Regions from separate parts of the Microbulbifer sp. JSM ZJ756 genome, predicted to be linked through region 3. Evidence: predicted binding sites of a transcription regulator. Region 3 holds the regulator's gene; each other region holds the start of a gene.
What was found. Region 3 encodes LexA, which represses DNA repair genes until DNA is damaged. Its sites were predicted from a motif close to ACTGTNTNTANANACAGT; they were not measured.
Positions count from the first base shown of each region.

Region 1: a site for LexA is predicted at 2,450-2,467, ahead of ACH6CX_RS04345 (PA0069 family radical SAM protein). Genes of this name have one in related genera too.
Region 2: a site for LexA is predicted at 2,157-2,174, ahead of ACH6CX_RS00170 (YebG family protein). Genes of this name have one in related genera too.

Region 1 is NZ_JBISER010000002.1:83,378-87,893, forward strand. Features, by position in the region: gene ACH6CX_RS04340 (nitric-oxide reductase large subunit) at 1-1,181, shown strand, start outside; gene ACH6CX_RS04345 (PA0069 family radical SAM protein) at 1,334-2,428, opposite strand; gene ACH6CX_RS04350 (FMN-binding glutamate synthase family protein) at 2,551-4,095, shown strand; gene ACH6CX_RS04355 (cation:proton antiporter) at 4,095-4,516, shown strand, end outside.
Region 2 is NZ_JBISER010000001.1:27,594-32,109, reverse strand. Features, by position in the region: gene ACH6CX_RS00190 (DUF6249 domain-containing protein) at 1-137, opposite strand, end outside; gene ACH6CX_RS00185 (hypothetical protein) at 204-467, opposite strand; gene ACH6CX_RS00180 (DUF924 family protein) at 585-1,187, shown strand; gene ACH6CX_RS00175 (LysE family translocator) at 1,187-1,804, shown strand; gene ACH6CX_RS00170 (YebG family protein) at 2,206-2,535, shown strand; gene ACH6CX_RS00165 (MAPEG family protein) at 2,845-3,234, opposite strand; gene ACH6CX_RS00160 (amidohydrolase family protein) at 3,325-4,516, opposite strand, start outside.
Region 3 is NZ_JBISER010000001.1:498,417-502,932, reverse strand. Features, by position in the region: gene topA (type I DNA topoisomerase) at 1-1,257, shown strand, start outside; gene ACH6CX_RS02200 (DUF6586 family protein) at 1,263-1,760, shown strand; gene ACH6CX_RS02195 (hypothetical protein) at 1,923-2,177, shown strand; gene lexA (transcriptional repressor LexA) at 2,519-3,124, opposite strand; gene ACH6CX_RS02185 (TIGR00730 family Rossman fold protein) at 3,300-3,941, shown strand; gene ACH6CX_RS02180 (DUF6763 family protein) at 3,951-4,271, opposite strand; gene ACH6CX_RS02175 (TetR/AcrR family transcriptional regulator) at 4,406-4,516, shown strand, end outside.

The DNA of each region.
Region 1 (4,516 bases), on a different contig from region 3:
GGAGTTTCTGGCTGGGACACCAGGGCTACGAGTACGTGGACCTTGGCCGCCTGTGGCAGATCGGCAAGTTCACCGGTGTGGCCTTCTGGCTGGTGCTAATGCTCCGCGCCATCGTGCCGGCGCTGCGCCAGCCGGGTGACAAGCACCTGCTTGCCCTGCTGACGGCGTCGGTAATCGCCATCGGCCTCTTCTACGGTGCCGGCTTCTTCTACGGCGAGAAGACCCATATCTCCATCATGGAGTACTGGCGCTGGTGGATCGTGCACCTGTGGGTAGAGGGTTTCTTCGAGGTCTTTGCCACTGCGGCGCTGGCGTTCATCTTCTGCAGCATGGGACTGGTGTCCAAGCGCATGGCCACTGTTGCTGCATTGGGCTCCGCCTCGCTGTTCATGCTGGGTGGCATACCGGGCACCTTCCACCACCTGTACTTTTCCGGCACCACCACCCCGGTGATGGCGGTAGGGGCGACTTTCAGTGCGCTCGAGGTGGTACCGCTGATCGTGCTGGGTTACGAAGCCTGGGAGCATTACAGCCTCAAGAGCCGCGCGCCCTGGATGCAGCAGCTGAAGTGGCCGCTGATGTTCTTCGTCGCCGTGGCCTTCTGGAACATGCTGGGTGCCGGCGTGCTGGGCTTCTCCATCAACCCGCCGATCGCGCTCTACTATGTGCAGGGCCTGAATACCACCGCCACCCATGCCCACGCGGCACTGTTCGGGGTCTATGGTTTCCTCGCGCTCGGCTTCACCCTGCTGGTGCTGCGCTATATCCGTCCATCCCTGCTATTTGACGAGAAGCTGATGAAAACCGCCTTCTGGTGGCTGAACGGGGGCCTGGTGCTGATGCTGTTCACCAGCCTGCTGCCGGTCGGCATCATCCAGTTTGTTGCCAGCGCCTCCGAGGGACTCTGGTATGCGCGTAGCGAGGGCTTTATGCAGGGCGGCCTGCTGCAGACGCTGCGCTGGGTGCGCACTATCGGCGACGTGGTATTTATCGTCGGCGCGTTGGCGGTGGCCTGGCAGGTGGTCAAGGGACTGCTGGTGACTGACACCACGGTGCCCGGCGAGAAGGTAGTTTCCGCTCGCGCCGGATTTCCGGAATATGCGGGGGAGACCTCACCGGGATTCAGTGCCGGTGCCGAGATGACAGCCGGTCAACTGGCTGACAGCGGCGAGACGCGCTAGCGCGGTCCCCCTTTAACCTTAACGGGGGAGTTTGACTCCCCGGCCCGATAGGAAAAAGGCGATGCATTGCATCGCCTTTTTCATTCATGGCGGTCGCGGTGCCCGTCGGGTTGCCTCCCCCCTGTACCCATTCTCTGAGATCCTCTGCCCGCCTAGAGACTGAACAGGTCCCCCTGGTCCCCGGGTGCGGCCGGCGGCTGAAAGCGGTTGCAGTCCAGTGTCAGTCTGCGCCGGTTTAGCCCCAGCCTCTTGATTGCCACGCGAAAGCGCTGTTGCAACAGCTGTGCGAAGACTCCGGTACCGGTCTGGCGCTGGGAAAAGTCACTCTGGTAATCCCGGCCGCCGCGGCTCTGCTGCACGATGCTCATCACGTGTGCAGCACGCTGCGGGTAATGTACCTGCAGCCACTGGCGAAACAGTGGCGCCACTTCGTGGGGCAGCCGCAGCAGGATATAAGCAGCCTGTGAGGCTCCCGCATCGACCGCTGCCTGCAGGATTGCCTCCAGTTCGCTGTCGTTCAGTGCCGGAATCATCGGCGCGGCCATGACCGCGGTGGGGATCCCGGCGGCCGACAGTGCCTCCAGTGTGCGCAGGCGTGCTGTCGGGCCGGCGGTGCGCGGCTCCAGCTTTCGCTTCAGTTCCCTGTCCAGGGTAGTTACGCTGATGGCCACATGGCACAGGTTGTCCTGCGCCATTTCCGCCAGCAGCGGCAGGTCGCGCAGGACCAGCTGGCCCTTGGTGACGATGGTGACCGGCTGCTGGAAGCGCTGCATCACTTCAAGCAGCTGCCGGGTGATGCGCTTCTGTTTTTCCAGCGGCTGGTAGGGATCGGTGTTGGAGCCCAGCGCGATGGGTGAGCACCGGTAACTGGGTTTGCGCAGGGCCTGTTCCAGTAACCCGGCAGCATTGGCCTTGAAGAACAGCCGGCTCTCGAAATCCAGCCCTGGTGACAGGTCCACGTAGGCATGGGCCGGACGCGCATAGCAGTAGACACAGCCATGCTCACAGCCCCGGTAGGGGTTGATCGACTGGCTGAAGGGCAGGTCCGGTGAGTTATTGGTGGCAATGATCGACCTGGCCTTTTCCTCGATGGCCTCTGTCAGCAGTCGCTCCAGCGGTTCCGGTTCTATCTCCCAGCCGTCGCTCTCGCGGGTGCTGGCCTGCGGCACAAAGCGGCCAGCCAGGTTGCTGGCTACGCCGCGGCCGGTGCGGACCTGCAAGGGGTTGGAAGGATCTTCGTTTGCCATCTGGGATTCAGGGTTTTGTTTACTGTATAAATGTACAGTTTATGGCGGGCGGGCAGGTACATGCAAGTGTGACCCGCAAGGCATACAATGAAGCGCAAGACAGTCACAACCGGAAGTGGGCCATGGATCTAGACGTAGTCGATGCTATCCGCGCCTTTGTGGTGCAGGTTTTACAGGTTTTTGCGCTGTTGTTCGCGTTCGCACTGGTGGTCCTGCTGCTCTATGTCATCTACGTCTACCTGTCCGATGTCAGCCAGACCAAGCATGCCATCCGGCGCAATTACCCGGTAATCGGGCACCTGCGGTACAAGTTTGAGCACCTGGGCGAATTCTTTCGCCAGTATTTCTTTGCCCTGGACCGGGAGGAGCTGCCCTTCAATCGCGCCCAGCGCAGCTGGGTCTACCGCGCGGCCAAGAACGTGGACTCCACCCTGGCGTTTGGTTCGACCCGGCCGCTGAACCAGCCCGGTGATGTCCTGTTCCTGAACCATCCCTTTCCCACTCTGGAAAAAGACGCCGTGCCCCCGACGCCGGTGACAGTGGGGGAGGGCTACGCCGCCCAGCCTTACACCACCAGTTCCTTCTTCAATATCTCCGGCATGAGCTTTGGTGCCCTGTCGGTACCTGCGGTGAGGGCGCTGTCCCACGGTGCGGCCAGGGCGGGAATCTGGCTCAACACCGGCGAGGGTGGCCTGGCGCCGGAACACCTGGAAGGCGGTTGTGACGTGGTCTTCCAGATCGGCACGGCAAAATACGGCGTGCGCGATGCCGAGGGCTGCCTGTCAGACGAGAAACTGGCAGCTGTGGCTGCCCACGAGCAGGTGCGCATGTTCGAGCTGAAGCTGTCCCAGGGTGCCAAGCCTGGCAAGGGCGGTATCCTCCCGGGGATCAAGGTCACCGCGGAGATCGCGCACATCCGTGGTATTCCCGAGGGGCAGGACTCCATCAGTCCCAATGCGCACCCGGAGTTCGGGGACGTGGACGGCCTGCTGGATATGCTGGTGCATATTCGCGAGGTGAGCGGCAAGCCCACCGGGTTCAAGTGCGTGATCGGTACCAGTGACTGGCTGCACCAGATGTGCGAGGCGATCCAGCGGCGCGGCCCGGAAAGCGCGCCGGATTTTATTACCGTCGACAGCGCCGATGGCGGCAGCGGCGCGGCGCCGCAGAGCCTGATGGATTATATGGGGCTGCCGCTGAACCGCAGCCTGCCACTGGTGGTGGACCTGCTGGACCAGTACGGGTTGCGCGATCGCATCAAGGTGATCTGTGCCGGCAAGTTACTGACTCCGTCCATGGTGGCCTGGGCCCTGGCGATGGGGGCGGATTTCGTCAACTGCGGGCGCGGCTTTATGTTCTCACTGGGCTGTATCCAGGCGATGCAGTGCAACAAGAACACCTGCCCGACAGGGGTAACCACCCACAACCCGGACCTGCAGCAGGGACTGGATCCGGTGGACAAGGCGGAGCGGGTCTATAACTACGCGCGCAATATGGCCTATGAAGTGGGCTATATCGCCCACTCCTGCGGTGTGGCGGAGCCGCGCCAGTTGCGCCGCCACCATGTGGAGGTGATCAACGAACGTGGCGTGGCGGTACCCCTCAGCGAGCTGGTGCCGGCGGTCAAGCCCAAGTCGGTAATTGCCAGCGACCGGGGGGTGGAATAGTGGACGGCGTAACCACCCTGGTGGGGCAGGGACTGTATATGGCGGTGGCCGCGGTGGTGGGCCTGGGGCTGGCGCGGGTGCTGCGCACGGATAACACACTCGGTTGCCTGGTGGCCGGGGTGTTGGCCGGGATGCTGTTGCCGGTGATTGATTTCGATACCGGTATCCGCGCGGACAACCTGCACCAGCTGGTGTTCTTCGTCATACTGCCGGTGCTGATTTTCGAGGCGGCCTGGCGTATCGAGCCATCGCTGCTGAAACGCTGGATTGGCCCAATCCTGCTGCTCGCCACCCTGGGCGCAGTGATCACAGCCGTGCTGGTCGGCCTGCTCCTCTACTACGGGATCGACCACCCCGGTTTTCCCTGGATCGCGGCTTTCCTGACCGGCGCCATCCTGGCCGCGACCGACCCGGTCGCTGT
Region 2 (4,516 bases), 470 kb from region 3:
TCCGGTGGCTGCTCACTGCGCACCTCCGGTGCCGCAGCCGGCTGTTCCGCCGGTGTCTCCTGGGCCCAGGCGAAGCCGGTGCCCAGCACCGTCGCCAGTCCCAGGACCAGTGGGGATATCAGGTTTCTCGCTCTCATTAGTGACTCTCTGCTTGCTGTCAGTATTCTTTTAAGTCGCGTTGCTGTAACTGCCGGTGGCACTCCTCAGAAGGCCGCCAGCGGGGAGCCGGTCAGCGAGGGGCCAGCGATACGCACTGGGTAGCGCACCTCTCTCTCCTCCTCCCGGGCCTCCCGCTCCCGGCACTCGCGGAGCTTATCCGAGACCGCCTGCTCGGCTTTCTCGGCCAGTTCCTGCTGGACCTTGGCAATGGGCAGCTCCAGCGACTCTGCCGACACAACCGGGGTCGACATGGCCGGGGCCGCTGCCAGGAATGCAACCAGCGCGACGTAAAATTTAACCTTTTTCACACATCCTGTCTCAGGGGTTACCATGGTAGCCTCCATATAATTTCCGTTTACAGCCTTAAGATGCCGCCGGGAGGCCCTATGGATGCACCGGCTGCAAAAAAAATTCAGGGGAGCCCGATGACCCAGCCCGCCGACGTACTGCGTTTCTGGTTTGGCAGCGAACACCTGGATGCGCCGGTGGCGGACAGCCACCGGCAGCTCTGGTTTACCCGCGACGAGACACTGGACCAGAAGATCGAGGAGGAATTTGGCCCCGCCGTCGAGGCGGCCCTGGCCGGGGAACTGGGGGACTGGCGCACCAGCCTGGCCGGGGAGCTGGCCCTGGTGCTGCTCTGTGACCAGTTCACCCGCAATATCTACCGCGGCACCCCGCGGGCCTTCGCCGGGGACCCCCTTGCGCGGGAGGTGGCCATGGCGGTGATAGGGCGCGGCGACGACAACCTGCTGGGCCTCTACCAGCGGGCTTTCCTGGGGATGCCCCTGGAGCACGGCGAGAGCCTGGAGATGCAGCAGCGCTCGATCGAGTTCTTCGACCGCCTGCGCAAGAGCCACCTCGATGGCGCCGAGGGTGCGGCCCAGGCCGAGAACTTCTACCAGTACGCCCTGGCGCACCGGGAGGTGATCGAGGAATTCGGCCGCTACCCACACCGCAATGAGGCCCTGGGCCGGGCCTCGACACCGGCCGAGCAGGCCTGGCTGGAAAAAGGGGGTGGCTTCTGATGGATATTGTCGCCTGGCTGTCCCTGGCCGGTATCTGTGCCCTGGGGGCCATGTCACCCGGTCCCAGTCTGCTGATTATCCTGCGGGGCGCCGCTGCCGGCGTACGCCCCGGCATCGCCGCTGCACTGGCCCACGGGGCCGGCGTAGGTATCTATGCGGTCCTCACGGCCCTGGGGCTGGCAGTACTGATCACCAAGTCGCCGCTCCTGTTCAACATCCTCCAGTGGGGCGGCGCCGCCATGCTGCTCTACCTGGGCTGGAAAGCACTGCGGGCCAGGGCGCCGGACCCCAACGGCGAACGGGCCGAGATCGCCCCCCTGAGCACCCGTCGCGCCGCAGCACAGGGGTTCGGTATTGCCTTTTTCAACCCCAAGATCGCAATCTTCTTCACGGCGTTGTTCAGCCAGTTTGTGGGGGAACAGCAGGCACTGGGGATAAAGCTGGGCATGGCCGCCCTGGCGGCCGGGATCGATGCAGTCTGGTACTGCCTGGTGACCCTGGCAGTCTCGGCCGGCCGCCGCCGCAACTGGTCCGGCGGTCCGGTAATGCACCGGCTGCAGCAGCTGTTCGGCATCCTGCTGGTGGCCCTGGCAGCGCGGCTGGTACTGACCATCTAGGTACACTCCCCGGCCCGCAGGATCCCGGGCCAATAAAAAAGGCCCGCCGGGTGGCGGGCCTCAATCTCACACTGCGGGGTCAATTGCGGGCGCCTACTGGGGGGAGGAGGCGCCCGACTGCAGGGCTATTATGGCAGCCCACTGGTGCCGCGGGGGGGGCGCAAAACGCAGCCGGCCATCGCTTTATCGCATCACGGCGGTTCCACCCGGGCAAGGCCTGGCGCAGATAACACCGGGTTGCGTTCAACCCGGGGCTACTGCGCTCCCCTGCCGCCCCGCATACCTGCCGCATTTCACGCCAGAATCTCTTCAAGGTCGTCACCGTCGGTTGACACTGGACAGCCATACAGATACTGTACGTTCACACAGTATGATTACTTGAACAATAACCGGAGGCACACATGGCCGTAGTTGCTGTTTGGAAATGCGATAGAGACGGAGCTATGTTCGACAACAAGAAAGATGCGGAAGAACACGACAAGATGCTGGAGCTGGCCGCCAATATTACCTCGCTGATCGAGAAAAATATTGACGGTATTTCCGAAGCCGCGGGCGAGGAAATTGGCCTGCTGCTGGCCAAGCGCCGCGAAGTGCTGGCCAAGGCCTGCAAGGGCAAGCCTGAAATGCTGCTGGAAGCAGAAAAAGAGACTGCAGGCGAGAGCGCCGAAGAAACCGGCAACGAACAGGGCGAGGCCGACGACCGCGTCACCCCGCTGGCCGCGAATCAGTAATTTTCCCGCATGAATCCCCACCCGGGGATGTCACGCAAACCATCCCTGTACTGTGCCCGGTATCTGCCGGGCTTTTTTTTGCCCGTGCGCCCTGCGCCTTACACCCTACCCTTCTTTGTAGGAACGGCCCATGGCCGCGATTGCAATGCCCCGAGCCACCGATCGCTGCCAGTAGACAAACCCCCGTAGGAGCGGCCGCTGGCCGCGAGCTTCAGACCATTCCCTAAGGCATATAACAGTACTGACAGCAGGATTTATTGTGATCGCGGCCAGCGGCCGCTCCTACAACAGGGGTCCGTTGCTGCCCGCCTAGAATGCCCCGATGATATTGATCGATGCATAGGCAGTGATCACGATCCAGGTCAATGTCGTGCCCCAGAAGCGACCGTAGTGGTAGCCGCCTCTGCCGGCCGTCAGGCCCCAGGCGTGCAGGAAACGGCCCAGCACCAGCAGGCCACCGAGGATATTCAGCCAGAAAGCGGACAGGCCATTGATCTCCGCCACCAGCATCATCAGCAGCGCAATGGGAACATACTCGACCGCATTGGCGTGGGTGCGGATCAACACCTCTGCATAGTGTTTACCGCCACTGCCCACACCCACCTTCTCGCCGCGACGAAAACGCACCACGCGAAAGGCAAGCGCCAGGATCAGCAACGCGCAGAGGCCGCCATACAGGCCTGTCAATGGAACCATCATTGGAAACTCCCCATGTAAAAAGGGCGGGACCCGGTCCCGCCCTGTTCTGTTATCAATCTTATCCGGGACAAGTCCAGGCCATCAGCGGGCTCAGAACTTGTAGCCCATTTCATGGCCCTGCTCGGGCTTCAGGTAGCGGTCGCGCAGGCGCGTCGAGCGGTTCACCAGTGACTGCGGCTCACCACCAATCAGTACCTGCTCGGGATAGCTGGTGACTTCCAGCGGGTCCCCGCTCCAGACGACGATATCGGCCACACCACCCGGCTGCAGCACTCCGCCCTCGAGGCCAAAAATGCGCGCAACATTGGTACTGATGGCCTTCAGGGCTTCTTCGTACGGCAAGCCGTAGACCACCGCATTACCGGCGGACTGGCGCGCAAGGTGCACCAGGTGGGTGGAACCATAACCCGGGCCGCCAATGGCCACAGTGACACCGGCCTTCTGCATCCGCGCCGCGTTGTCAAACCGAGCGCCCAGGCTCTCAAAGCTGATCGGCAGGTTGTTAACCACATCGATAATCACCGGCACCCGGGCGGCAGCCAGCTGCTCGGCTACCATCCAGCCCTCGGCGGCACCCTGGATGATTAACCGCAGCTTGTACTCCTCGGCCAACTCCAGGGCCTGGAGGATATCGCTGGCACGATTGGCGGTAACAATCAGCGGCTGCTGGCCCTGTACGACCGGCTGCAGCGCCTCCAGGTCATCCAGTGAATGATTGAGCTCACGCCAGTTGCCCCGGCGGATCGCCTCCCGGTTGTTCAGGTATTCCCGGGCTTCGGACAGGGCTGTCTCGATGCGGGCATAGGCATTGGCCCGGCTGCCGCCGGCCAGCTGGCTGCCCAGCTCACCCAGGTAGGCCTTCTGGCCCAGCTCTTCCGCTACCACACTGTCGAAATCGCCGTTCAGGGAAATGGCAAAGCCCTGACCGGCAAAAACCCGGTGCAGTTTGCCGGCACCCTCACCCCAGGTGCTGATCGACGGGAATACCACCGCGCGGGTCACGCCGTGCGCACGGTTATAGGGGATCAGGGTGGACTTCGCGTTGTACGCCGGGCGCGGGTCAAAGCCGCTGCCAATACTCTCACCGCTGACTGCGTAATCATTGGTGGCGCTGGCAGCACTAATCTCGGTCAGCCCCAGCTCCGACTGGGGTGCGATAACACCGGGGGTCACCACCTTGCCGCGCGCATCGATCACGCGGTCGGCGCGCTCGTTAATGGAGGGGGCCACCGCCTGCACCTTGCCATCCCGCACCAGGACATCACCCTCGGCCAGGGTACCG
Region 3 (4,516 bases):
TTCACCAAGCCGCCGGCGCGCTTCAGCGAGGCGGCGCTGGTAAAAGAGCTGGAAAAACGCGGTATCGGCCGGCCCTCGACCTATGCATCGATTATTTCCACCATCCAGGATCGCGGCTATGTGCGGCTCGAGAACCGCCGTTTCTATGCCGAAAAGATGGGGGACATCGTCACCGACCGCCTGAGCGAGAGCTTCAAGAACCTGATGGATTACGGGTTCACCGCCAGCCTGGAGGAGTCACTGGACTCTGTCGCCGAAGGTGACAAGGGCTGGAAGGACCTGCTCAACGAATTTTATTCCGACTTCTCCTCGCGCCTGGAGAAAGCCCAGGCGGCAGAGGGCGGCATGCGCCGCAATACGCCCACAGACACCGATATCGAGTGCAGTAAGTGCGGGCGCCATATGCAGATCCGCACCGGTTCCACCGGGGTTTTCCTGGGCTGTTCCGGCTATGCGCTGCCGCCCAAGGAACGATGCACCAACACCATGAACCTGGTGTCCGGGGACGAGGCAGTGGATGCTGACAAGGACGAGGACGCGGAATCCCGCCAGTTGCGAGAGAAGCGGCGCTGTCCCAAGTGCGGCACGGCCATGGACAGTTACCTGTTGGACGAGCAGCGCAAACTCCATATCTGCGGCAACAACCCGGACTGTAATGGCTACGAGGTAGAGAAGGGCACCTTCAAGATCAAGGGTTACGATGGCCCGGTGATTGAATGTGACAAGTGTGGCAGCGACATGCAGCTCAAGTCGGGCCGTTTCGGCAAGTACTTTGGCTGCACCAATGACGAGTGCAAGAACACCCGCAAGCTGCTCAAGAATGGACAGCCTGCACCGCCCAAAATGGATCCGGTGCCCATGCCTGAACTGCCCTGCCAGAAGGTGGAAGACCACTATATCCTGCGCGACGGTGCCTCGGGGCTTTTCCTTGCTGCCAGCCAGTTCCCCAAGAACCGCGAGACGCGGGCACCGCTGGTCAAAGAGGTGTTGCCGCACAAGGATGAGATCGATCCCAAGTACAGTTACCTGTTCTCGGCGCCCACCGAGGACGACCAGGGCCGCGATACGGTAATTCGCTTCAGTCGCAAGACCCAGGAGCAGTACGTACAGTCCGAGGAAGACGGCAAGGCCACCGGCTGGCGCGCGTTCTATCGCGATGGCAAGTGGCAGGTGGAAGCGACCAAGAAGGCGGCGACCAAGAAAGCGGCGACCAAACGCAAGCCGGCACGCAAGAAAGCCGCCGCCAAGGACAAGTAGGGTCTATGGCCAACCCCTACACCGGCAGCGTGGCCGCGGCATTGCGCAAAAGCCAGCTACTGCTTGAGTCCGCTCCCGCAGGGGGGCTGCACCAGGCTGCCGTGCAGGATGCCGTGGTGTTGCAACTGTGGCTGGCATACCGGGCGTTCCTGTGTGAGCTGGCGCACCAGCTGCAACTGGGCAGCCAGCCGGAGTCGCCGGGGCAGCTCGCCCGTGATGCTGCCTCCCGCGGTATGTCGTCTTCCGAGGCGGCCGAACTGGAGGCCCTGGCAGGGGACCCGGAGAGCTGGCTGGCGGGTATAGAAGCGGCCTGGCTGGGGTTATGGCAATTCTCCGGTAGCCGCGCCTCGCAAGGCAATGGAGCGGGCTCCCCGGCGCAGGTAATTCCCCTTCGCGACCTTTCACGGCAATCTGCCGCCCCTGACCTGGATGCCCTGCGGAACTGGCGGGAGTCGATGGTGGAGCTAATCCGGCGCCAGCGAGCGCATATGGAAGAGTATTAGCGGCCAACCCGGGGGCCGCGATCCAGCAACTGCCTGCTGCGCTCCGGCTGCAGCAGCCCTGGCCGCCCCAGGCCCGCGGGGCAGTCCGGAGCCTCCCGTACACTGATTCTACCTCCTTCCCTGTGTTACACTGCGCAAAACTTGATGTTGCAGGAGAAGCGAATGTCCTCCGAAACTTTTGAAATTATCGAACTCGCCAACGGCGATGTCGCCCTGCGCCGTGCCGGGGAGAAGGAGGATCCGCTGGTGCGTATTCATTTTTCGGACGCCAGCTCTGAATTCTTGCGCGAGCACAAGATTGCAGTGGCCCGTGCCATGTTGGAAGCCGGCATCGACGCCGTGCAGAATATTGATGAGATTGCGGCCGAATACCTCGAGGAAGAGGAATTGGAGCCTGTTAACCACACAATCCACTGATCCCCTCGCCGGGGCCGGCCAGCGGTGCGGCAACACAGCCGATGCTGCTGCTGGTCGCCCATCCAATACCCTCCAGCCCCTCACTGGGCCCACCTGATACCCATCTCGAACCGGCTGTTGAACTGTGCCAGGCCGCCGCGCCGTCCTGCCCGGGCGCACGCCAGGGGCGCAGACGCGTGTGCGTGGCTGATGCTGGTGACAGTTACGGACGGCGGCAGGTACCCGCGGGACTATACGAAACCCGCGGAATAGTGCGAAGGCGTGGGTTGCTGAGAAGATAGGGGGTTAGGCCCTGCCCAACTGGGAGGGCAGGGGGTTCGTCGTTACAGAGTGTGCCCGGGTCAGGGACTCTGCCGGATCACGCCCACGGCCAGGCCCTCAATGACAAAGTGCTTGTCGCGCATATCTACCTGAATTACATCGAATTCCTCGTTCTCCGGCAGCAGTTGCACGGTTGCCTGGTTGCCCTTGCGGCGGAAGCGCTTGACGGTTACCTCGTCCTCAATCCGGGCGACAACGATCTGCCCATTGCGTACCTGGTCAGTGCGCTGCACGGCCAGCAGGTCGCCGTCGAGAATTCCCGCATCCCGCATACTCATTCCGTGGACGCGCAGCAGGTAATCTGCCGGCGGGTGGAAGAAGTCTGTGGGCAGGTCACAGTAATCCTCGATATTTTCCTCGGCGAGTATCGGGTTACCCGCTGCTACACGACCGACGATCGGCAACCCCGGGTGATAATCGGGTATACGGATTCCGCGGGAGGCTCCCGCCACCATTTCGATGGCACCCTTGCGGGCCAGCGCCTTGAGGTGTTCTTCGGCGGCATTGGGGGATCGGAACCCCAGCTGCCGGGCAATTTCCGCGCGGGTAGGGGGATAGCCGGTTTCATCGAGGTAGGTCTTGATCAGCTCGAGTACCTGGGATTGGCGGGCCGTGAGATTGGTCATAGATTCACCTGGTCGTGTGTCTGTATTTTTATACAGTTGCTGTGATTATATACAGATTTACCCCCGGCGCAAATTCACAGCGCTGTCGTCACATACTGCTACATTGGAGGGAGAGACAGGGAAGAACCGACAAAATAACAAGCGTTGAGAAACGCGACAGAACAGGGAAAGTGGAATGTTAGATGCCAAGATGCCCGAGGCCTGGCGCGTCCTGCGTATCCAGTCCGAGCTGGTGGATGGAATAGAGCGCCTGATTGCGCTGACTGGTGCGGTGACCGTATTTGGCAGCGCGCGGTTTACCGAAGAAAGCCCGGAATATAAACAGGGAGTACGGCTCGGGGAGCTGTTGGCTGCGGAGGGAATCTCGGTAATCACCGGCGGCGGGCCGGGATTGATGGAAGCCTGCAATCGCGGGGCACACCCGCAGCCGGGGGCATCCATCGGCCTCAATATTGAATTGCCGTTCGAGCAGACGGCCAACCCATACCAGGATATCAGCCTCCACTTTCGCTACTTTTTTGTGCGCAAGTTCATGTTCGTAAAGCACGCCGTGGGGTTTGTCGGCTTGCCAGGCGGATACGGCACGCTGGACGAGCTCTTCGAGGCCCTGACCCTGGTGCAGACGCAGAAAGTCCTTCATTTCCCGATTGTTCTGGTAGGGCGCCGCTACTGGGCGGGCCTGCGCGACTGGCTGGTGGATACGGTACTGCAGAGCAAATGTATCGACGCATCCGACCTGGACCTCTTCCATGTTGTCGATACCGTCGATGAGGCGGCAGAAATTATTATCGACTACATCCGCGAGCGCGAGCAGTAGTCATTCGCTTCAGAGGGATTCATCGGTACCGCTGAAGCTCTCTCCCTCCAGGTAATCCAGCGGGTTTTGCTCTTCGGGTATGCCGGGATCGCTGGAGCTGGGGCTGTGCTCCCGTGCGGTCATGCCATAGGCGATATTGGCGTCTTCGGGTGGAGGAGCCGGAGCCAGCGGCAATACCTGCCATTGCTCCATGTCCAGCTCATCGAGGGTGCCGTCGAGGTACTGGATTTCGATTGTCCTGTGCAGGTCGTCGAGGGCGACCACCTCGAACAGTTGTCCGCTCTCCAGCATCTCGAACCAGTTGCCTATGTCAGGGTGGCTATGTGCCATGATCCTTGTCCCCTTGCGTTTGACTTCCAATCTAATGTCTGCCTGCCGCCTTCAGTACCCGCGATTTTTCGGATACAAGTGTGCTAATCTCAGCCAGATCAAAACAAGTGTTTAAATTGTTGGTTTGAATTTGTATGACCCAGACAGATACGGTCAGTCGGATTCTGGATGCCGCAGAGGTACTGTTTGCCGAACGTGGCTTCACGGAGACCTCACTGCGCACCATTACCAGTACCGCCGGGGTC